DNA from 4 places in the Brucella sp. BE17 genome. Region 1 is predicted to be linked to each of the others. Evidence: riboswitches for the same ligand, from Rfam matches in the RefSeq annotation. Region 1 holds a riboswitch; each other region holds the start of a gene.

Region 1 (5,793 bases):
ATATTGCCATGTCTTGCTGTCGAGAGTGGTGCGAAACGGGTCGGTACCGATGAAAAACCCCGGATCGAAATTGATCGGATCAACCACGGATTCCCCGCCCCTATAGGGGGAATTATTGCTGTTCCTAAAGCGGATACGGTTGACGTCGAAACCAATGACGGTCTCGTTTTCCATGCCCCCGAGGTTATGTTTGAATTTCACATCCGTCCGGTGTCCGACCTGCTCCTGATGGTGGTTGATCGCGATATAGCTATCCCGAAGGATGTCGTTCGTTTCCGGGCGGTAGAGATAGCTTTCGGCATTGCGCCAGTCGCGATCACTGAACAGATAATAGGTCGTGGAACGAACCGAGATGTTTTCATCCGGCGTCCACTCTGCTTTGAGCTGCGTGATATGGTCATGAAAGCGCACGCGGGAATCGAGCACATTATAGTTTTCATCGCGAAAGCGCTTGTCCAGCCGCCCATTGACCAGGGGCGTGCCGAAATAAGCGGACGGTTTGTTCAGCCCATGATCATGTGAAAGCGTCAAAGCCAGTTCATCGGTCGCCTGCCAGCGAAGCCCACCGGAAATGGCGAAACTCGACGCATCCCCACGCTCCATCCATCCATCCGATCCCTTGGCGCTGACATCGATATTATAGGCAAAACGGTCATCGATGGGCCCGGCGCTGCCAAATGCTATGCCCTTCTGGCCATCGGTGCCTATCATGGTACGCATTTCGTTGCGACGACCTTGCGTGAGCGGCTTCTTCGGTACGACGTTGATCGCCCCGCCAATGGAACCTTCGCCATAAAGAACCGAAGCAGGTCCATGCAGAACCTCGATCCGCTCGACCGCCCAGCTATCGAATGGAAAGGTGATGGTGCCGGAACCGGGATAAAGTTTTACGCCGTCATAAAGCCGCGTCACCGAACCTTGGCCGGAAAAGCCGCGCATGCTTAGGGCTGTGCCGCCATTACCCGGTGTACCGAGAAAATTGATGCCAATACCGTTACGCACGATTGCCTGATTGACATCCATCTGCCCGCGCTCGCGGATCGTCTCGCCGTCGATGACTTCGACGCTGGCGGGTGTCTGGCGCGCGGTCAGCCCTAGCCAGCTACCAGCATTGGAGACTTCATCGAGGTTTGGCCCGGCCCCACGCTTTTGCCCGCTGATGGCAATGGGATCAAGTACCACCTCCGGTTGCGTGCCCGTTGAAGGCGACTGCGCGAAAACAACACTGCCTGTGAGCGAGAAAAACCCGACGCCCACGGCAAGAATCTTATGGCATCGTGATGAGGGAAGCCGAAAACGGCAAGCAAAGTCGAGTGGCGCTATCGGCGCAGAAAATTTCAGATAAGGCATTCCATGGTCCAGCGGTACGTTGCTCGTCACCGCGACCACAGTCTCCCCATGAATATATGGATCCCCTGTCTTTCATCAGGAAACCCCGCCCGATGTGCACGCGCATGACTACGGCTGACGGCAGGTCTCCTGGCTCGCGGCTCACTGTTTTGCGTCGCCTTCCCGGGACCGCTGGCCCAGTGGCATGTGACGAAAACTAACCGCCTACAGTTGCGGGGGCAGCTGCGGCATCAGGCATTGGCCTTCACCGCATTCCCTTTTGATCCCCTTTCGGGAAACCGTCGTGATCACTTAGGCGTTGCCCGACTGCTTCGTCAAGCGACCCTCAATAACTATCGCTGAAAAAGCCCCCTGATGGTTTTAGCTTCGCCGCAAAATGGTGACGTAGAATCCATCTGTATCGGTCGAGAGAGGAGAGAAAACACTTCCATGTCGGGGAAAGACCGGTGTGGCCGAAACTCTATCGGGCACGGTAGCCTGCCAGAGGGATTTCGGCGAAGCTTCCGAAAAATCCATATTGGCACTCAGAAACCGCTCAATCTGCGCGGTGTTTTCCTCTGCAAACAGCGAACAGGTGACATAGGCAAGCCGTCCGCCGGGACGTACATAGTGTTTCGCGGCATCAAGAACCTGCGCCTGATCCTGCACCCGCCGCTCCAATTGCTGTTCATTGAGCCGCCATTTGGCGTCAGGCCTGCGCCGCCAGGTACCGGAACCCGTGCAGGGCGCGTCGGTTAAAACGACGTCCATTCGACCGACAAGCGGTTCAAGTGTATCGAGTTTTCCATGCACCTGCGTGTTGCGCGCACCCGCGCGTTGCAATCGTTCATGCATCGGTGACAAGCGCGCGAGCTCGGCATCATAAGCATGGACCTGTCCGCGATTATCCATCATCGCAGCAAGCGCCAGCGTCTTGCCGCCAGCACCCGCGCAATAATCTAGCACCTGCTCGCCTGGTTTTACTCCGGCAAAGAGTGCCGCAAGCTGTGAGCCCAGATCCTGCACCTCAAACCAGCCGTCAAGAAAGGCCTGTTCGCCCTGCACATTGGGATGGCGTCCCAAAGCTTCGATGGGGGGAATACGCAAAGCTTGCGAAAGAAACGGTGCTGGTCTGGCTCCAGCCTTTTCCAGCGCGGCAAGAACCTGCTCGGGTTTTGCTTTGAGACTGTTGATGCGCAGATCGACCGGTGGACGCGCGGCAAGCGCCGTGCCCTCCTCGACCCAGCGCGGTCCGAAAAGCGCTTCCAAAGACTGTGCACACCATTGCGGCACATCGGCACGCACATGCGCTGGCGCATCGTTGATGTCACGGTTTTCCCATGCAGAGCGGCGTTCGGCTTCCAGCGTCGCAGGCGCAAATTTGTCGCCATCGAGCATGGCATCAATCGTTGCCATATCCATACCACCATCAGCCAAAAGCGCACCAAAGGCGAGCGAACGGGCATCGTCGCCATCCATCCGCCACGCGATGGAAAGCTTGCGGCGCAAGGCGTCATAAACGATATTACCGATGACGGCACGGTCACCAGCCCCGGCAAAACGGTGTGCTGCGCCCCAATCCTTGAGTGCTTCGGAAGCCGGGCGCTTGCCCGCATCGATTGCACCCAGAACCTCGATTGCCGCCTGCAGGCGTCCACCAAGCCGCATGATTTCTCCTTATTAAACTATGCTCCCGGCATAGCCTTCCTTGCAGGCAAAAGGCAATCGTCAATTGGCTTATCGTCCCAAGCAAACAGAAAAGCCGGAGCAACGCCCCGGCTTTTCATGACAATCGGCTCACCGCCAATCATTCAGCGGCAGTCGTTGCCTCTTCTTCCAGCGCGATCGTATTGGCTTCATAGCCATGCGCTTTTTTGAGCGCGGCTCTTACGCCGGCTTCATAATCGGGATGAATCAACCGGAAGTGACCGAGCTGACGCTCGATGATAAAGCCCGGAACCCCGGTCATGGCAGCGGCGATGTTGGAAAACAGCCGCTGCTTTTCGCCATCGTTGAACAGGTTGAACAGCGCGCGCGGTTGCGAATAATCATCATTACCGATGCGGTGGTCATAGCGTGCAGCGTCCCCGGAGATGCGCAGCGGCGGCTCCTTGGCGGCAGGTTGTTCAACCGGGCCGTTGAACGAATTCGGCTCGTAATAGGCATCCGGGTTGCCGGTCTTGATGCCGCCATAGACGTTCATCTGACCATCGCGATGATAGTGGTGAACCGGGCACTTGGGCTGGTTGACCGGGATGGTTTCATAATGTGTGCCAAGGCGATGACGATGCGCATCCGCATAAGAGAAGATACGTGCCTGCAGCATTTTGTCCGGTGAATAGCTGATCCCCGGCACGATATTCGACGGCGAGAAAGCGGCATTCTCGATTTCGGTAAAATAGTTTTCCGGGTTGCGGTTCAACTCCATGACGCCGATATCGATGGGCGGATAATCGGCATGGGGCCAAACTTTTGTCAGATCGAAGGGATTATAAGGCGTTTTGTCGGCATCGAGTTCCGGCATGATCTGCACCTGAACTTTCCACTTTGGATAATCGCCGTTTTCAATGGAGGTGAAGAGGTCTTCCTGCGTGGATTCGCGCGTGCGCCCAATGACGCGTTCCGCCTCATCATTGGTCCAGTGCTTGTGCCCCTGCAAGGTCTTGAAATGGAACTTTACCCAGTAACGCTCGCCCGCATCGTTCCAGAAGGAATAGGTGTGCGAGCCATAACCGTTGATATGGCGCACGTCAGTGGGAAGGCCGCGATCCGACATCAGGATTGTCACCTGATGCAGGCTTTCAGGTGACAGCGACCAGAAATCCCACATGGCGGTGGCGGAGCGCAGATTGGTTTTCGGATGGCGTTTCTGCGTATGAATGAAATCGGGGAACTTGACCGGATCGCGCACGAAGAACACCGGCGTGTTGTTGCCAACCAGATCCCAGTTGCCCTCTTCGGTATAAAATTTCAGGGCAAAGCCGCGCACATCGCGCTCGGCATCGGCCGCACCCTGCTCACCGGCAACGGTTGAAAAGCGCGCCAGCATCGGCGTCTTTGCACCCGGCTGCAAAGCTTTGGCATTGGTATATCTGGAAATGTCGCCGGTAATGCTCAACGTACCAAATGCACCCCACCCCTTGGCATGAACGGGACGTTCGGGAATACGCTCGCGGTTCTGATGGCTGAGCTTTTCAATGAGCTGATAGTCCTGCAACAGCAGAGGACCGCGCTCGCCTGCGGTCAGGGAATTCTGATTGTCCGGTACCGGAGCACCGGCACTGGTCGTCATGATAGGACGGTCTGCCATGGGAATATTCCTTCCTGAAAAGCTCGCGTTAAAACGGAGCCTAGCCTTGCTGGGGCGGAGGGCGATAAAAAGCCGTCGCACCGTGGCTAGGGTACGAAGCAGTTTAGACCCGTTCCAATCATAACCTCCAATTGCTTTTTCTGTTATTTTTGATAGGTTTTTCCTATCATGTTTACCATTCGTCAGATGCGCTATTTCGATGCGCTTGCCACCACGCTGCATTTTCGCAGGGCAGCCGAACTCGTCCACGTCTCCCAGCCCGCTTTATCAGCACAAATCGCCGAGATGGAATCGGCTGCCGGGGCACCGCTTTTCGAGCGTTCCTCGCGCAATGTCATCATGACGGAACTGGGCAAGGAGCTTCATTCCGGCATCCGCACGATCCTGCATGAGTTACAGGCGCTGGAAGAAATCACCGCGCAAAGTCGCGGCCTGATGCAGTCGGGCTTGCGGCTCGGCGTTATTCCAACCGTCGCACCCTATCTGGTCCCGATGCTCATTCCGCTTTTGCGCGAGCGGCATCCCGCGTTTCGCCTGCACTTACGCGAAAGCGTGACTGCACGCTTGCTGGATGAGTTGCACGCGGGCGAAATAGACGCCTTCGTTGCAGCCCTCCCCATCGATGACGAGCGGCTTGCTCATAAGAAGCTTTTCGACGACCGTTTTCTGATCGCCACATCCAGCAACGACCAGACGGTTCTCACCTCGCCTATGACACAGAATACGATTGCTCTGGAACGGCTGCTGCTGCTGGAAGAAGGCCACTGCATGCGTGATCAGGCGCTCGCCGTCTGTTCGCTGCCATCGCAGCGCCAGCTCGTCAAATATGGCGCAACCAGCATGACCACGCTTTTGCAGATGGTGAGCCACGGCATGGGGCTGACGCTTATTCCCGAAATCGCCGTACGCGCAGAGGCGCGCAGCACACGGATGCGCATCGTGCCCTTCGAGGGTGAACAGCCCAAACGCGAAATCGGTCTTTTCTGGCGCAGGCAAAGCATGCGTCGCAAGGATTTTCAGGCGCTGGCCCAATGCATCATCGAATGTTCGAACAAATGGCGACTACCGGATAAGGAATTGCAGGCTCTCGGAGCATAAAAAACGCGGCTCGTGGCCGCGTTTTTCATGCAATATATGCAGAAGCTCACACACTG
Region 2 (5,793 bases), on a different replicon from region 1:
ATCTGTTGTGCGTTTTTACATATAAGATTTCGCAAGGTGCTGTCATTGCAAGCGGCCAAGACTTCCGCTAGGCACAACGCATGGCACGCGCGATCATGTTTCAGGGGACGGGTTCGGATGTCGGCAAGAGTGTTCTTGTCGCGGGGCTTTGCCGTGCGGCGCGCAATCGCGGATTGAAGGTGCGCCCTTTCAAGCCGCAGAACATGTCGAACAATGCTGCTGTCAGTGATGACGGCGGAGAGATTGGTCGTGCGCAATGGCTGCAAGCCTTGGCATGTGGTGTGCCCTCGTCGGTGCATATGAACCCGGTTCTGCTTAAACCCCAAACCGACATGGGCAGTCAGATTGTCGTGCATGGAAAAGTGTATGGCGAGGCACGTGGACGCTATTACCAGCAATTAAAGCCGCAATTGATGCAAGCGGTCTTGCAATCCTTCGCACATGTCAGTCAGCACGCCGATCTGGTGCTGGTGGAAGGGGCTGGTTCTCCTGCCGAGATCAATCTGCGTGCAGGCGACATTGCCAATATGGGATTTGCAACGCGCGCGAATGTGCCGGTTGTCCTTATCGGCGATATCGACAGAGGCGGGGTCATTGCCTCGCTGGTCGGTACGCATACAATCCTTACGCAGGAAGACCGTGCCATGGTGCGCGGCTTTCTCATCAATAAGTTTCGCGGCGACATTTCGCTGTTTGATGACGGGCTTGCAGCAATCACGGATTTTACCGGTTGGCGCTCTTTCGGGGTGGTGCCTTGGCTGAAGGCCGTATCACGGCTTCCGGCGGAAGATTCGGTTGTGCTGGAACGAGCTGTGCGCGGTGAAGGGAAAAGTTTCAAGGTGGCCGTGCCCATGCTGCCGAGGATCGCCAATTTCGACGATCTGGATCCGCTGAAAGCCGAACCACAGGTCGAGGTGGTCATGGTGCCGCCGGGGCAGGCTTTGCCGCAGGATGCAGGTCTTGTTATCCTGCCGGGAACAAAATCCACGATTGCCGATCTTTGTGCCTTTCGAGAGAACGGCTGGGACCGTGATCTGGAAATGCATGTACGGCGGGGCGGCCATGTGCTGGGTATTTGCGGCGGGTTTCAGATGCTGGGCAATCGGATCAGCGATCCAGATGGCATCGAGGGACAAACATGCGAGGTCAATGGATTGGGGCTGCTTGACGTGGAAACAGTCATGGAGCCGGAAAAGATCGTGCGCAACGTCACGGCGACCTCGCTTTTCCTTAATGCACCGATCGAGGGGTATGAAATCCACATTGGTCGTAGCACCGGCCCTGATGCAGCGCGCCCCTTTTCTCGCATTGGCAATCATGACGATGGCGCAGTTGCTGCGGATGGCCGGATTATGGGAACTTATCTGCACGGCGTGTTCGGTTCTGATCAATTCCGGCAAAAGTTTCTGGCAAGGCTGGGCCTGCGCGGCTCAGGCGAGAACTACCGCGCCAGTGTTGAAACGGCGCTTGATGAGCTGGCTCAAGAACTGGAAGCCTGTCTTGATATCGATGCCTTATTTTCGCTTCCATAGTCACTTTCTGGCTCGCGCTCAGGTCTTTGCCCAGGCGTGCTTGGTCAGGGCTGACAATGTGCAGTGGGCGCGCCCCGCACGCGCCAACTGATAGAGTTTGGCGAAACGCGGGGACGCTGGTGGTTGGTGTGATGCTCTATCGTCAGGCCAATTGACGCCGCTCTGGCAGAAGCCTAATGTTTGATCATGCGACAGGTTTTGCCGGGATGAGAGTCCCGGCAATGCGAAAAGGGAATGCGACGGACGGACCCAAGCCGGGCGTCTTTATCGCAGCCGACCCCGCGACTGTAGAGCGGAGAGGGATGAAACAGGCCGGGCAACCGGCAGCCACTGGAAACCATAATTTCCGGGAAGGTGTTTTACTCCTTACGACCCGTGAGCCAGGAGACCTGCCTGTTGCGTGAAGGACATCATGTCCGCACCCGATGGGAGGTTTTCCCTGCTGCCTGCACGGAGGTTGTCATGGCTGCGCGTAACGAAAATTCACTCAGTACTACACTCCCTTTGCCCCTTGCCACCCGTCTTGTGACGGCCTCGTTGTCGCTTCTGCTCGGAGCCTTCCTGATCTACGGTGTTGGACTGGCGCATTCCGACACGCTGCACGATTCGGCACATGACACGCGTCATGCCTATGGGTTTCCCTGCCACTGATCTGGGCCATAAGGCTCTGCTGTTTTCACAAACTGGGAATTGAAAAACGCTCAATGGTGGACGGCCATTGGAGCGGGTTTTCTGTTGAGGGACAAAAATGTTGATTCGTTATTTATTGGCCACGCTTGCCGCAGGCCTGCTGGCAGGGGTTCTGGTGACGCCTGTCATGTATCTCAAAACCGTGCCGCTGATTCTTGAGGCAGAAACTTACGAAGATGCTGGGGGCGGGCATAGTCATACAGAAGCAGACGCTGCGCCGCACGACCATGATGAGGTGGCAGCAAATGAGGAAGAGGGGGCCGAGCTGCCTTTTGGACGCCTCGGAAATACCTTGCTCGCCAATCTCGTTGCAGGCGCGGGCTTTGCCCTGTTGCTCGGAGGTACAGCACTTCTGGCTGGTCGCCGCATCACGGTGCGAAACGGCATTTACTGGGGTGTTGCCGGTTTTTTTGCTGTGGCGTTCCTGCCGGCGCTCGGCCTTTCGCCGGAACTGCCAGCAATGCCTGCCGCAGAGCTTGCGACGCGGCAGCTCTGGTGGCTGGTGACGGTGCTGTTCAGCGGAATCGGTCTTTACCTTATCGTATTGCGATCCGAAATCTGGGCAAGAATCGCGGGTCTAGCGCTCATTATTGCGCCGCATCTTTATGGTGCGCCGCACCCGCATGACATTGCATCGCCCGTTCCCGCCTTGCTTGCGTCGCAATATGCGGTTTCCTCGCTTGCAACCAACCTGTTTCTGTGGGCAGTGATTGGTCTGGCACTGGGCTGGTTCATCCAGACCTACGCATCAACGGAAATCGAAGGCTGAAACCATGGCTCCGCCGCGAACTGAATTTGCAAAAATCACTTTCGTTCTTGGCGGAGCGCGTTCGGGGAAATCGTCTTTTGCCGAGAAGAAGGTTGAAGCCTCCGGGCTTCAGCCCGTTTATCTCGCAACCGGACGCGCATTTGATGGCGAAATGGAAAACCGTATTGCCATTCATCGCGACCGTCGCGGGTCCCAATGGCAGACGGTAGAAGAGCCGCTTGATCTTGTCGGTGCGCTGGAAAAAAACATGGGTCACGACCGCTTTGTGCTGGTCGATTGCCTTACACTGTGGATCACCAATCTGATGATGGCCGAGCTTGATATTGCGGCTGAAACGCACAAACTGGCGGCAAGCTTGCGCAAGCTTGTCAGTCCCGTGATTCTGGTTTCCAACGAAGTCGGGCTTGGCATCGTGCCGGAAAACCGCATGGCGCGAGAATTTCGAGATTTCGCGGGTTTTGCGCATCAGGCGGTAGCATCGGTTGCGGATGAAGTTTATTTCATGGCGGCAGGTCTGCCGCTCAAAATGAAGGGTTAGTTTTATGCAGGGTCAAAAAATTCCGGCAACGGTCATCACGGGCTTCCTGGGTTCCGGCAAGACGACGATGATCCGCAATTTGCTGGAAAACGCCAATGGCAAGCGCATTGCGCTGATCATCAACGAGTTCGGCGATCTGGGTGTCGATGGCGGTATCTTGAAAGGCTGTGGCATTGAGGCCTGCCGCGAGGAAGATGTGATCGAACTCAACAATGGCTGCATCTGCTGCACTGTGGCTGACGATTTCATTCCGACCATGACAAAACTTCTCGATCGCGCGGATCGTCCCGATCATATCGTGATCGAAACCTCGGGTCTGGCGCTGCCGCAGCCCCTCGTTGCCGCCTTCAACTGGCCGGAGATCAACACACAGGTGACGGTTGATGGCGTCGTCACGGTGATTGATGCAGCCGCCGTCGCCGAAGGGCGTTTTGCCGATGACCACGACAAGGTCGATGCGCAACGTGCAGCGGACGAAAGTCTTGATCATGAAAGCCCTTTAGAGGAACTTTTTGAGGATCAGATTCATGCAGCCGATCTGATCGTACTCAATAAAGCTGATCTAATCGATGCAGATCGGCTCGAACATGTGAAATCTGATGTGGCAGAGCGGTCGACACGACGTATCAACATGGTGCCTGCAAGTTTTGGTAAGCTTGGTGCTGAGGTGCTGCTCGGGCTTGGTGTCGGCACACAAGACGATATCGCCAACCGAAAGTCGCATCATGAAATCCATCACGCCGATGGCCATGAACATGACCATGACGAATTTGAAAGCTTTGTCGTTGAAGCCGGCTCTGTCAATGATCCCAAGGCTTTTACCGACAAGCTGAAAACAGTGATCGCGGATCACGATATTCTGCGGCTCAAGGGTTTTGTGGATGTGCCGGGCAAGCCGATGCGGCTTGTGGTGCAGGCAGTGGGCCAGCGCGTCGAGCATTATTTCGACCGCCCATGGGGCAAGGACGAGACACGGGCCACGCGGCTTGTGGTGATCGGCCTGCATGATATCGATCAGGATGCAATTACGACGGCTGTTAGAGCTTCTGTTTTGTAATGCATCTTCTGCTTGCCCAAAAAGGAACAATCAGCGACGGCAATGAGGCCGTCGATCTCGGTCAGACGCCGGGCGATATTTTGTTCCTTTCCGCTGCCGACACCGAACTGGGGTCAGTGGCTGAAGCGCATCGTCAGGCACCGGGAACGGTGAAGCTCAGGCTTGCCAATTTTCTAAGCCTCATGCACCCGATGTCGGTCGATGCCTATGTCGAGCGCACAGCGCGTCACGCAAAACTCATCGTGGTGCGTATTATCGGCGGCGAAACCTACTGGCCCTATGGATTGCAAGCGCTGCACTCTGCGGCCCTTGCGCAAGATATCAAGCTAGTCGTGCTGCCGGGCGATGACAAACCGGATATGGCGCTTGCGCGTTATTGCACGGTGGCGGCGCAAGAGCGCGATGCTCTCTGGCACTATCTGATCGAGGGCGGGGCGATCAATGTGCGTCACTTCCTTGATTATTGCGTAGCTCTGATCGCGCGCGGTGAAAAACCGGCGGAGGCAGCACCACTGCTTAAAGCGGGGCTTTGGTGGCCGGGCATGTCTGCGCCTTCGCTCGACCGTATCCGAACCGCGTGGCAGCAAGCGGACGGGCCTGTTGCGGCTATCGTCTTCTACCGTGCGCTTGTGCAAAGCGGGCAGATGCAGCCGGTGGAGGCGCTGATCAAGGCCTTGCAGTCACAAGGCCTGAACCCGCTGCCAATCTTTGTCTCAAGCCTCAAGGACCGCTTGTCTGCGGCGGTGGTAGATGGCCTTTTTGACGATTGCACGCCTGATATTGTGCTCAACGCCACCGGCTTTGCGATTTCATCGCCGGGTGCCGAACGTAAGCCGACCGTGCTCGACCAGCGCGGCAACATGGTGTTGCAGGTGATTTTTTCCGGTACGCCGAAAGAGACATGGCAAGCTTCACAGCAGGGTTTGCTGGCGCGCGACCTTGCCATGAATGTCGCATTGCCTGAAGTCGATGGACGCGTGCTTTCAAGAGCCGTGTCATTCAAGTCCGCGCAGCAATATGACGCCGCGGTCGAAGCGGATATCGTCACCCACGAGCCGGAGGAAAGCCGCGTCGCTTTCGTGGCGCAACTTGCGGCAAACTGGGTGCGGTTGCGACGCAAGAAACCATTTGATCGCCGTGTTGCGCTGATCCTTGCCAATTACCCCAATCGCGACGGGCGGCTTGGTAATGGCGTCGGTCTCGATAC
Region 3 (5,793 bases), 120 kb from region 1:
CAAGACCCGACAGGTTTCAGCTGACACATTTATAGAGTGACAGCGGCTGACACGCTCTTATCGTATGACGCAATGATCTAGGACAAATGACATCAAGTTCATAGCCCCTTCCTATCGCAATTCAACCGTCCACACCCAGAATAAAAGCAGAAAGGCAGGCTTTAAATCAAAGCCTGCCTTTCCCACCATCATCTATATTATTGGCGATTAAAACGCCCAGTCCTCATCTTCGGTCGCAACCGCCTTGCCGATCACATAGGACGACCCAGAACCTGAAAAGAAGTCGTGGTTCTCATCGGCATTGGGAGACAGTGCTGACAAGATCGCCGGATTGACCTTGCAGGATTCAGCCGGAAATAGCGCCTCATATCCCAGATTCATCAAAGCCTTGTTGGCATTGTAATGCAGGAATTTCTTGACGTCTTCAGTGAGGCCGACACCATCATAAAGCGCTTCGGTGTAGCGCACTTCATTGTCATAAAGCTCCAGCAGAAGATCGAAGGAAAAATCCTTGATTTCCTGCTTCTCAGCTTCCCCAAGCCCCTCTAACGCACGCTGATATTTATAACCAATATAATAGCCATGCACCGCCTCGTCGCGAATGATCAGCCGGATAAGATCTGCGGTATTCGTGAGCTTCGCCCGGCTCGACCAATACATCGGCAGATAAAAGCCCGAATAAAACAGAAAGCTTTCCAGAAACACGCTGGCGATCTTTTTCTTCAGTGGATCACCGGCATGATAATTCTCCAGAATGAGCTGTGCTTTGCGTTGCAGAAACTCGTTTTCCTCCGACCAGCGATAGGCGTCGTCGACATCCGGTGTCAGGCACAGTGTCGAGAAGATCGAGGAATAGGAACGCGCATGCACGGCTTCCATAAAGGAAATGTTCGACAAAACCGCTTCTTCATGCGGCGTCGCGGCATCGTCCATCAACTTGACTGCGCCGACCGCATTCTGGATCGTATCGAGAAGCGTGAGGCCGGTAAAAACGCGGATGGTGAGCTGCTTTTCTTCCGCCTTCAGCGTTTCCCATGACTGGATATCGTTGGAGAGCGGAACTTTCTCCGGCAGCCAGAAGTTGCCCGTCAACCGGTTCCAGACCTCGAGATCCTTGTCGTCTTCGATACGGTTCCAGTTGATGGCCCGAACGGATGCGACTGGCTTTGGCGCTTTGGTTTTCACTTGGATGTTCATTTTCTAAACCTGTTGTCACAACGCGCAGGAAACACAGCCCTGCACTTCCGTGCCGGACAGCGCCATCTGGCGCAGGCGGATATAATAGATGGTCTTGATGCCCTTTTTCCACGCATAGATCTGCGCACGATTGATGTCGCGTGTGGTCGCGGTATCGCGGAAGAACAGCGTGAGCGACAGGCCCTGATCAACATGCTGCGTTGCAGCCGCATAGGTATCGATGATCTTCTCCGGGCCAATCTCGTAGGCATCTTGATAATAATCGAGATTGTCGTTGGTCATGAAAGCCGCCGGATAATAGACGCGACCGATCTTGCCTTCTTTACGGATTTCAATCTTTGAGACGATTGGATGGATCGAGGAGGTCGAATGGTTGATATAGGAGATCGAGCCGGTCGGCGGCACGGCCTGCAGGTTCTGGTTATAAAGCCCGCCCTCCATTACGGATTCTTTGAGCGCGGCCCAATCTTCTTGCGTCGGAATGGTAATGCCGGCAGTCTCAAAGATCTCACGTACTTTTTCGGTCGTTGGTTCCCAGAGCTGATCGGTATATTTGTCGAAATAGTCGCCCGTTGCATATTTCGACTTCTCAAATCCCTTGAAGCTGCGACCCGTTTCGATCGCAAGGCGATTGGAGGCGCGGATGGCGTGATAGGTCACCGTATAAAAATAGATATTGGTGAAATCGACGCCTTCTTCCGAACCATAGAAAATCCGTTCGCGGGCAAGATAGCCGTGCAGGTTCATCTGCCCAAGACCAATGGCATGGCTTTCGTCATTGCCACGCGCAACCGATGGAACAGAGCCGATATAGCTCATATCGGAAACGGCGGTCAGTGCGCGGATCGAGGTTTCGATGGTCTTGCCGAAGTCAGGGCTGTCCATCGCAGCTGCAATATTGAGCGAGCCGAGATTACAGGAAATGTCCTTGCCCAAATATTCATAGGAAAGGTCATCGTTGAAACGGCTTTCTTCACTGACCTGCAGGATTTCCGAGCAGAGATTGCTCATTGTGACACGCCCGTCAATCGGGTTGGCGCGGTTCACAGTGTCTTCGAACATGATGTAGGGATAGCCGGATTCAAACTGGATTTCGGCCAATATCTGAAAGAACTCGCGAGCTTTGATCTTCTTTTTGTGAATACGCGCGTCATCGACCATCTCGCGATATTTTTCCGTAACCGAAATCTCGGTCAACGGCACACCATAGACCCGTTCTACGTCATAAGGCGAGAACAGGTACATATCCTCGTCATTTTTCGCGAGTTCAAAGGTAATATCGGGGATCACTACGCCGAGTGAAAGCGTCTTGATACGGATTTTCTCATCCGCGTTCTCGCGCTTAGTATCAAGAAAACGCATGATGTCGGGGTGATGCGCATGCAGATAAACTGCGCCCGCGCCCTGACGTGCACCAAGCTGGTTAGCATATGAAAAACTGTCTTCGAGAAGCTTCATCACCGGGATGATGCCCGAGGACTGGTTCTGGATCTGCTTGATGGGAGCGCCCGCTTCGCGGATATTGGTGAGGCTCAACGCCACGCCACCACCGCGCTTGGAGAGTTGCAAGGCAGAATTGATCGAACGACCAATGGATTCCATATTGTCTTCGACGCGCAGCAGAAAACAGGACACCAGTTCGCCGCGCTGTTTCTTGCCGGCATTGAGGAAAGTCGGCGTCGCGGGCTGATAGCGGCCTGAAATAATCTCATCGACCATCTCGCGCGCATGTTGCTCATTGCCGCGCGCAAGCGTCAGCGCCACCATGCAGACACGATCCTCGTAGCGCTCCAGATAGCGCTTTCCGTCGAACGTTTTCAGCGTATAGCTGGTGTAATATTTGAACGCGCCAAGGAAGGTCGGGAAGCGAAATTTCTTCGCATAAGCCTCATCGAACAGGTCGCGCACGAAATTGAAGGAATACTGGTCCAGCACCTCCGTTTCGTAATAGTTTTCACTTACCAGATAATCGAGCTTCTCACGTAGATTGTGAAAGAACACCGTGTTCTGGTTGACGTGCTGGAGAAAATATTGACGTGCGGCCTGCCGGTCGCAATCGAGTTGAATTTTCCCCTCATCGTCATAGAGGTTCAGCATTGCGTTGAGCGCGTGATAATCCATTCCCTCGAAGGATTGTATCGGCTTGCTGCTGCGCGTGGATGCGGGTTCCGGCGCATCAAGCGCCAATGGCTCCGCCTCGTGCTCGCGGATCAGGGTTGTATCTGCCGTGTCCAAAATCGTTCCATCCCGTTTCTGACATTGCCAAGGTCCTCGTCTGTTCCCAGAAGCTCAAAGCGATAGAGATAGGGAACCTGACATTTGGCGGAAATAATGTTGCCAGCGATGCCAAAAGCCGCGCCGAAATTGCTGTTGCCCGCGGCGATCACGCCGCGAATGAGAGAGCGATTGCCCACATCGTTCAAAAAACGAATGACAGGCTTGGGTACTGCGCCCTTGGTGCCACCGCCACCATAAGTCGGCGTGACAAGCACAAAAGGCTCATTCACGTTCAAAGCGCTCGCCACCTCCATTGGAATGCGGTCGGTCCGCATCCCAAGCCGCTCCACAAAGCGATGCGTGTTGCCGGATCGGCTGGAGAAATAGACGAGCAGGCTCATGAGCATGTCTCTCAGGCGAGCGCGCTGATCATGTCGGGTCGGAAACCAGCCCAATGCGCTTCACCGGCAACGACGACCGGAACCTGCCGGTAGCCCATACCGTGTACGAGATCGAAAGCGTCTGCATCAACGGAGATATCGACAACTTCATAATCGACACCCTGACGATCAAGCGCGCGCGTGGTAGCAGTGCACTGGACGCAGGCGGGCTTGCTGTAGACGGTGATATTCATTTTTTCCTCACTGATTTGGACGGCACACAAAGGATCGTTCGCGCAGCTTGACGATGCGCGGCAAGAGACATGCAATGGGGGATCGATCAACGCAGGTCAGACCTGCGCGATGAACAAATACTATTCCCTGATGGAAAAGCCGTAACGACTGAAACTGAACTGTCTGAACATGGACTTCACCCCGAAGCTGTGAGCGGGAAATCGGGGCTGCAACCGGCAAGGAACCTTGCCATAAAATTGCGCGCCAGCCGGACACCCCGCCCGTGGACGTACTTGTAAGAGGCAGGTCTCCTGGCTTGCGGATCAACGTTCTCGCCCGTCTTCCCGGCTTTCGCCAGTGACATGATGGACAGAACTCACCGCTTACAGTTGCGGGGGCAGCTTCGGCTTTGCTTCACCCTGACAGATGAAACGCACCGAATTCCCGTCTTAGCCCTCGATTGCGAATCGAGAGAACCTCATACACAAGATATGGTAGACGAAGTTAAAAACTCGTCAATAGATGGATTTGGGGATAGATCGGAAAAAAGCGAAAATGAGCGATAGATTTTATAATCCCTGTGGAATAGCAGGACATACGGAATGTGAAAAAACTGGGGAATAGCTGATTGCTCCTTTTTACACAGTTCAAATCATTTGTTTCCAGCATAGCGAGCATCGAAATTGACGCGCATAAACTGCATTCCGCCATCAGAATTGACTGGTCCGCATCTTGTCGCGGAATATCGTGAACTGCCGCGGGTTTTCGCACTGGTGCGCGCGGCCATTGCCCGTGGCGAAACGCCGGACGATTCCCGCAATCCTTCCGCTTATACGCTTGGAACTGGCCATGTGCGCTTTTTCTACCCACGCCTTGGCTACTTGGCGAAAAGGCAGGCTGCACTGGTGGCAGAAATGAGAGCCAGAGGATACGCGCCACAGTTCACAATGACGCACGAACTCCTCCTCGGCTTTGCGCCGGAGTGGTGTTGTGATTGGGAACCTTCAAAGGAGGCCATGGCAGTCAACAGGACGCGGATCGCTGAACGCCTCGGCGGATAAGGAACACTCTGCAACTGGCTACGAGATAACAAACTGTTTTTTAAAGAATTTAACTGAAACACATGTCCTTAAAATCCACACATCATGCCGATGTTGCGAATTTAACATAGTGTGGATTTTTCCATCAAAAGCTGTAACGGGTATATTTTCTCGCGTCAGACTTATGCTATTAGAGATCATATCTCGCCATTGGGGGCTTTGGCGACGATTTACCGCCTCAGCGCGTTCAACCGCTGCTGAGGCGGCTTTATTTTCCGCTTTGCAAATTGTGCATATCTCGGTTGCAGGATCGTCTGTTGTAATCACAATGCAGCGATCCTATTTACAACTCGTCCGGTTTACTCCTCCTCCCAAAAACCGGACGCAAAGCGCGGCACTCCTCCTCCCAGTCGCGCTTTATCAATCCGCCCGCAGCGAACTCCTCCTCCCATCGCTGCGGGCGTTTTGCTGTCTGCAATTCCGTTTTAAAATAAAACCTATCGCGGTTCGGCCAGCATCCCACCGCTCATCGGTGCGGGCACCCCCGTCGTGCTTGGAAAACTGATCGGCAGCCCCCGCAAAGCCCGCACGGCAAGAAACGCAAAACATTCAGCTTCAACTGCATCCCCTCGCCAACCCAGCGATTCGACCGGCACCAGTTCCACACCGGCGCGCTCGACCAGCATGCGCATGATTGTCGGATTATGGCGCCCGCCGCCAGATAC
Region 4 (5,793 bases), 590 kb from region 1:
CGGATGCCAGCCTGCCTGAGATCAGAGACCATTTTCTGATAGCGGCCAAGGCTTTCGGTATCCTTGTCCATGACCAGCACCACGACCGGGCCGATATTATCGGAAACATCGAGCTTGCCGAGGTTTTTGAGCGCCGTCATCAAACGAGAAACGCCGATCGAAAAGCCGGTCGCAGGTACCGGCTCGCCACGGAAGCGCGACACCAGACCGTCATAACGACCACCGCCGCCGACAGAACCGAACACCACCTTCTGGCCATCCTCATTGGTAACGTCGAACAAGAGCTCGGCCTCAAAAACCGGGCCGGTATAATATTCAAGTCCACGCACAACCGATGGATCGATTTTGACACGGCCCTCATAGCCGCCCGCCAAAAACAGCGCCTGCATGTCGGAAAGCTCACGCACGCCTTCCTCACCCTTGGCATTGCCGGCTACGACCAATTGCAGGTTGGCGATGGTTTCAGCCCCGGATGCTCCGCCCGCAGCGGTGAAAGCCAAAATCTTTTCGATTGCCTGATCAGGCAATTCTGCACCCTTGGTAAAGTCGCCGCTCTCATCAAGTCGGCCCTTGCCCAAGAGAAGGCGGACGCCTTCCTGGCCAAACTTGTCGAGCTTGTCGATAGCGCGCAGCACATTGAGCCGCTTTGCGGCATTGCCCTCGCCTTCGAGGCCGATTGCATCGAGCACGCCGTCGAGCACCTTGCGGTTGTTGACGCGGATCACATAATCGCCGCGCTGAATACCCAGACGCTCCATCGTATCGGCCATCATCATGCACATTTCGGCATCTGCCGAGACATTGGGTGCGCCGACCGTATCGGCATCGAACTGCATGAACTGGCGGAAACGGCCCGGGCCCGGTTTTTCATTGCGGAAAACCCAGCCGTTGCGATAGCTGCGGTAAGGCTTCGGCAGGCTCTCGAAATTTTCGGCAAAGTAGCGCGCCAGTGGAGCCGTCAGATCGTAGCGCAGCGACAGCCATTGCTCGTCATCATCCTGGAATGAGAACACGCCCTCATTGGGCCGGTCCTGATCGGGCAGAAATTTGCCAAGCGCATCGGTGTATTCGATAAGCGGTGTTTCCACCGGCTCGAAACCATAAAGGTCATAGACTTCGCGGATGGTCGCCATCATTTTTTCGGCGGCGCGCAAATCATCCGGAACCCGGTCGACAAACCCGCGCGGCAAACGCGCTTTCATCTTGTCCGCTTTATCGGCCATTTTTCCTGCCTGATTGCTGATTATCCATGGATGCTGAAGAGGCCAGCAATCCGAATTGCCCGTTTCCTAACCGATCAGCACTGGTGCGGCAAGTGTGCTGGAGCGATTTGATGCTTACATAAGAGCGTTTAGGCTCATCATCAGGCTCCATGCAATGGTGGCACACGAGCAGACAGGATAATTAAGTTTGATCCCGGACTATTCGGCGGCAATGAGGGGTAAATCGCCTTGCGCGCCGGTTGCTATCTCGTACGGCATATCGAACTGTACCGGACGCAGCGAAATGTAACCGTTGCGGATATCCAGCACGTGCGAATAAACCTGCGCACCGTTTTCGAGAAGCGGAAGCTTGTCCTCATGCATGATGCTGATGACGATTGCCTGCGGGCAACGGCTTTTCAAAGCTTCATGAAAGCGCATCTTGGCAGCCGGATCGAGTGCACCGGTGGCTTCGTCAAGGAAGATGACCGATGGCTTATGAAGAAGGATACGCGCCAGCACGAGCTTCTGCTTCTGCCCGCCTGAAAGCACCATATCCCATGGCGAACCGTCCGCATCTGCCTCGTTCATGCGCTCGATAAATTCACCGAGCCCCGCTTCATGCAAGACGGCCGCAACGGCAAGATCGCTAAAATTATCGGCATCTCCCGGCAGTCCGACAAGCTTTTTCAACGAGACCGAAGGAAATTTGGCTTCCTGTGTCGCATAGAGCACGGAGGCGTTTTGCGGGAAGATGATTTCGCCTGCACCGTAAGACCAGAGACCATTCAGCGCCTTGATAAATGAGGTTTTGCCCGAGCCGGATTCACCGCGCATATAGACCCAATCCCCCGCACGAATATTGATCACCCCCGAGCGCAGGAACGGCGTTTCGGTGTCAGGCCCCTGCATGAGCGCCAGATTGCGGACCGACAGCCCGAAACGCGGATGCTGCGTAGCAAAGGCAAAGCGGTTGATGCCGGAGCGGGCATAAAATTGTGCCGGATCGCTCACATTTTCAATCGATTGCGCAAGGCCGGTAACGCGACCTGCATTGGCGCGCAAATTGGCGATGGCCGGCATAACCTGAATGAACCATGAGCAGTCATTGATCATGGCCGCGACCAGCTCAGCGCCCGTCACATAATTACGAAAATTCACGGCACCACTCATATAGGGAAGCAGGCCCGGTATATAGGCGATAATACGGTTGGAGAGAAAGCCATAGGCCTGCGAAAAGGCCAGATAACTCGCATCGAAGCGGTTGAGCTTATGCCACGTTTGATCGACATCCGTGTAAAGACGGTTGTTCACCGATTGCTGAACGGGTTCGCCTTTGGACGCGGAAATCTGGAAGCTGCGACGCAGAAGCGTGGTCCATTCTCCACGGTAGGAGCCTTCCGCCTGCTGCATGCGCAGGTTCAGCCGCTCAAGACGGCGACCAATCAAGACAGCTATCAGCGTGCCGAGCGGTACATAAAGCACGATGGCCGCAAAAGCGAGAAACGCGCCGCCATAGGCACCGAACAGTTCCAGCCCCTGAACCTCGGTTGACATTTCAATGAGTTTTTGCCCAACAAAAAAGCCGGACATCAGAACACCAACAATTCCTGTCACCAGACCAATGGCACCACCAGTCATGCCCTTGACCGATTCCTGCAGGCGCTGATCGACATTATCGATATGATCCTTGCCGCGGCCCTGCTGCAAATGGAAATGCGCGTGGCGTCCGTTCAGCATCGCGCTCGAGAACTGGTCGTTGAGCCATTTGCGCCATTTGCGATGCAAGGTCGTCGACAGAAAATGCCGCGAGCCGACGAGCATCACGTCCTTGGCAAGCATCAGTGCAATGAGAATGCCAGCGTTGGCTGCAATAGCCAGAAGCGGATGCTGCACCGGAGCCGTGTTGACGTTAACGATGGAGTTCATCATCAGGCCGGAGGCCTCGGCCACCCAGACCGTCGTCTTGCTGACGATTGCTGTCAAAACAAAGATCGCGATGGTTAGCGCCCAGGCTTCTTTCCAGCGGTCCGAAACCCAGTAGGCGCGCATCAGCCCCCAGAAGGATGTCATTGAAGCCATGGCAGACCGTTCCCCTGTCTGCAGGGTATGCCGATCTGTCTGCCGTATTTGCTTCAATTGATCACCTCGCTCAAGCCACTGCGATAACGCGCTGTAACATATTGCAACAAAGTGTGCTTAACACAGTATTAATAGTCAATACAAAACGCGAGCACATAAGGGTGAGTTCTATGCCTGAGAGGGCCAATAGATTGAAAACACTGAGCTATAATAATCACTAATTAACCAAAAAAACTTTCCCGAAAGTCCAGGTTTTCGATGAGTCCATTGTTACAGAAAATAAAATTCAAACGATTTGACCTTTCCCTCGCTGCGCAAATCACTTTAACATTTAAAGATATAAAGATTTCTTTATATGATATTGACACGACATCAGTTCTCGCTCACACTAAAGTAATCGTGGTCCTCGCCGCCAATCGGGTGGCGAGGCTAAGAGGGAATCCGGTGCGTTAGGTATTTATATTAAACACAGGTCCGGAGCTGCCCCCGCAACTGTAAGCGGCGAGCCGACATTCATTTCAAGTCACTGGAATGCGTATTCCGGGAAGGCGAATGAAGGCTTTGACCCGCAAGCCAGGAGACCTGCCATGATGCAGTAACGTCCACGGGCGGGGTGTCCCGATGTGTCGCAGCAACCGCGCTTCAGCGGGCGGTTTTGCGTTGCACGCATCCTAAAGCCCCTGCCCCAACCTGAATCGGGGTAAACAGTCATGTCAAACGCCACCATCGCTACCGCCACGCTGGGCGTGCCGCGCATCGGCCGCCATCGCGAACTTAAATTCGCGCTTGAATCCTACTGGTCGGGCAAGAGCGACGCATCGCAGCTCCTGGATACGGCAAAAGCGCTCAGAGCCGCCAACTGGCTCGAGCAGAAACAAAGCGGTATCACAAAAATTCCATCGAATGATTTCTCGCTCTATGACCATGTGCTCGATACGGTCGCCATGGTGGGTGCCATTCCATCCCGTTATGGCTGGACCGGCGGAGAGGTCTCACTCGACACTTATTTTGCCATGGCACGTGGGCTCGAAGGTGAAGCTCCATCCTGCGGCCATAACCATCACGAGCACAGCTCTTCAGGTGTGACCGCAATGGAAATGACCAAATGGTTCGACACAAATTATCATTATTTGGTGCCGGAACTGGCAGACGATCAGGAGTTCGCGCTCTCAAGCACCAAAATTCTAGATCATTTTCTGGAAGCCAAGGCGCTAGGTGTCCATACGCGCCCTGTTCTACTTGGCCCTGTGACATTGCTGAAACTCGCCAAACCGACGACGCCGGGCTCCAACCCGCTTACGCTGTTGCCGAAACTGTTGCCGGTCTATGTGCAAATTCTGCAAAAGCTGGCAGGCGCTGGCGCAGACTGGGTGCAGATCGACGAACCCGCACTTGTTCTGGACTTGATCCCCAACGAACTGGCGGCCTATGAACTCGCATACAGGCACCTGGCATCTGACGCCCACCCAAAAATCATGTTGACGACCTATTTCGGCGCGCTTGGCAACAATCTCGATACGGCCCTGTTACTGCCCGTAGCAGGACTGCATGTCGATCTGGTCCGTGCGCCGGAACAGCTTGCAGACATCGCTGCAAAGATAAGTCCTGAACAGGTTTTGTCACTTGGCGTTATCGACGGACGCAATATTTGGCGCTCCGATCTCGTTTCGATCATCGACCGGATAAAGCCGATCTTCGAGCAGCGCGGTTCCCATGCAATCGAGATTGCGCCATCCTGCTCGCTTCTGCATGTGCCGATTGATCTGGATCTCGAAGATGCGCTCGACGCGGATTTAAAAAGCTGGCTTGCCTTCGCCAAGCAGAAGATCGATGAACTGACCGTTCTTGGCAAGGCGCTGGCGTCGGGAAAAAACACCGTGCTGCCGCAACTGGAAATTGCAAGCGAGGCCATCGTCGCACGAAAAGCGTCCACAAAGGTGCACGACAAGAATGTCGAAAAGCGCATCGGCTCCATCGATCAATCCATGCTGCGCCGCACTGGCGCTTTTGCCGAGCGCCAGAGACTTCAAAGCGAAAAACTCGGCCTGCCGCGTTTTCCGACTACCACCATCGGCTCCTTTCCGCAGACGCCTGAAGTTCGCAAGGCACGCGCCGCCCATAACAGGGGTGAGCTCGGCGACAGTGATTACGAGGCCTTCCTCCGCACCGAAACCGAAGCAGCCATCCGCTGGCAGGAAGAAATCGGTCTTGATGTGCTCGTGCATGGTGAATTCGAGCGCAACGACATGGTGCAATATTTCGGGGAGAAACTCTCCGGCTTCGCCTTTACCAAACATGCCTGGGTGCAGAGCTACGGCTCGCGCTATGTGCGCCCACCGATCATTTTCGGCGATGTTTCTCGGCCTCAACCGATGACGGTCGGCTGGTGGCGCTATGCCCAGTCTCTGACCGCCCGTCCCGTCAAAGGCATGCTGACCGGGCCGGTCACAATCCTGAACTGGTCATTCGTCCGCGACGATATTCCTCGTGCTGCCACCTGCCGCCAGAT

What was found. Region 1 has a riboswitch for cobalamin ahead of AAIB41_RS12385 (TonB-dependent receptor). Riboswitches for the same ligand answer to the same signal wherever they lie in the genome.
Positions count from the first base shown of each region.
Region 2: another riboswitch for cobalamin. It lies ahead of AAIB41_RS05595 (CbtB-domain containing protein); the one in region 1 lies ahead of AAIB41_RS12385 (TonB-dependent receptor).
Region 3: another riboswitch for cobalamin. It lies ahead of nrdH (glutaredoxin-like protein NrdH); the one in region 1 lies ahead of AAIB41_RS12385 (TonB-dependent receptor).
Region 4: another riboswitch for cobalamin. It lies ahead of metE (5-methyltetrahydropteroyltriglutamate--homocysteine S-methyltransferase); the one in region 1 lies ahead of AAIB41_RS12385 (TonB-dependent receptor).

Region 1 covers NZ_CP154468.1:194,682-200,474, reverse strand. Annotated here, with positions in the region: gene AAIB41_RS12385 (TonB-dependent receptor) at 1-1,350, opposite strand, end outside; cobalamin riboswitch at 1,452-1,648, opposite strand; gene AAIB41_RS12380 (RsmB/NOP family class I SAM-dependent RNA methyltransferase) at 1,711-2,997, opposite strand; gene katA (catalase KatA) at 3,137-4,639, opposite strand; gene AAIB41_RS12370 (hydrogen peroxide-inducible genes activator) at 4,808-5,737, shown strand; gene guaB (IMP dehydrogenase) at 5,784-5,793, opposite strand, start outside.
Region 2 covers NZ_CP154467.1:1,137,562-1,143,354, reverse strand. Annotated here, with positions in the region: gene AAIB41_RS05600 (cobyric acid synthase) at 81-1,532, shown strand; cobalamin riboswitch at 1,709-1,944, shown strand; gene AAIB41_RS05595 (CbtB-domain containing protein) at 1,995-2,183, shown strand; gene AAIB41_RS05590 (CbtA family protein) at 2,281-2,991, shown strand; gene cobU (bifunctional adenosylcobinamide kinase/adenosylcobinamide-phosphate guanylyltransferase) at 2,996-3,529, shown strand; gene cobW (cobalamin biosynthesis protein CobW) at 3,534-4,586, shown strand; gene cobN (cobaltochelatase subunit CobN) at 4,586-5,793, shown strand, end outside.
Region 3 covers NZ_CP154468.1:319,492-325,284, reverse strand. Annotated here, with positions in the region: gene nrdF (class 1b ribonucleoside-diphosphate reductase subunit beta) at 208-1,197, opposite strand; gene nrdE (class 1b ribonucleoside-diphosphate reductase subunit alpha) at 1,213-3,432, opposite strand; gene nrdI (class Ib ribonucleoside-diphosphate reductase assembly flavoprotein NrdI) at 3,408-3,815, opposite strand; gene nrdH (glutaredoxin-like protein NrdH) at 3,827-4,048, opposite strand; cobalamin riboswitch at 4,312-4,524, opposite strand; gene AAIB41_RS12965 (pyrimidine dimer DNA glycosylase/endonuclease V) at 4,712-5,089, shown strand; gene AAIB41_RS12960 (anhydro-N-acetylmuramic acid kinase) at 5,566-5,793, opposite strand, start outside.
Region 4 covers NZ_CP154468.1:787,344-793,136, forward strand. Annotated here, with positions in the region: gene hisS (histidine--tRNA ligase) at 1-1,223, opposite strand, end outside; gene AAIB41_RS14975 (ABC transporter ATP-binding protein/permease) at 1,422-3,284, opposite strand; cobalamin riboswitch at 3,668-3,889, shown strand; gene metE (5-methyltetrahydropteroyltriglutamate--homocysteine S-methyltransferase) at 3,995-5,793, shown strand, end outside.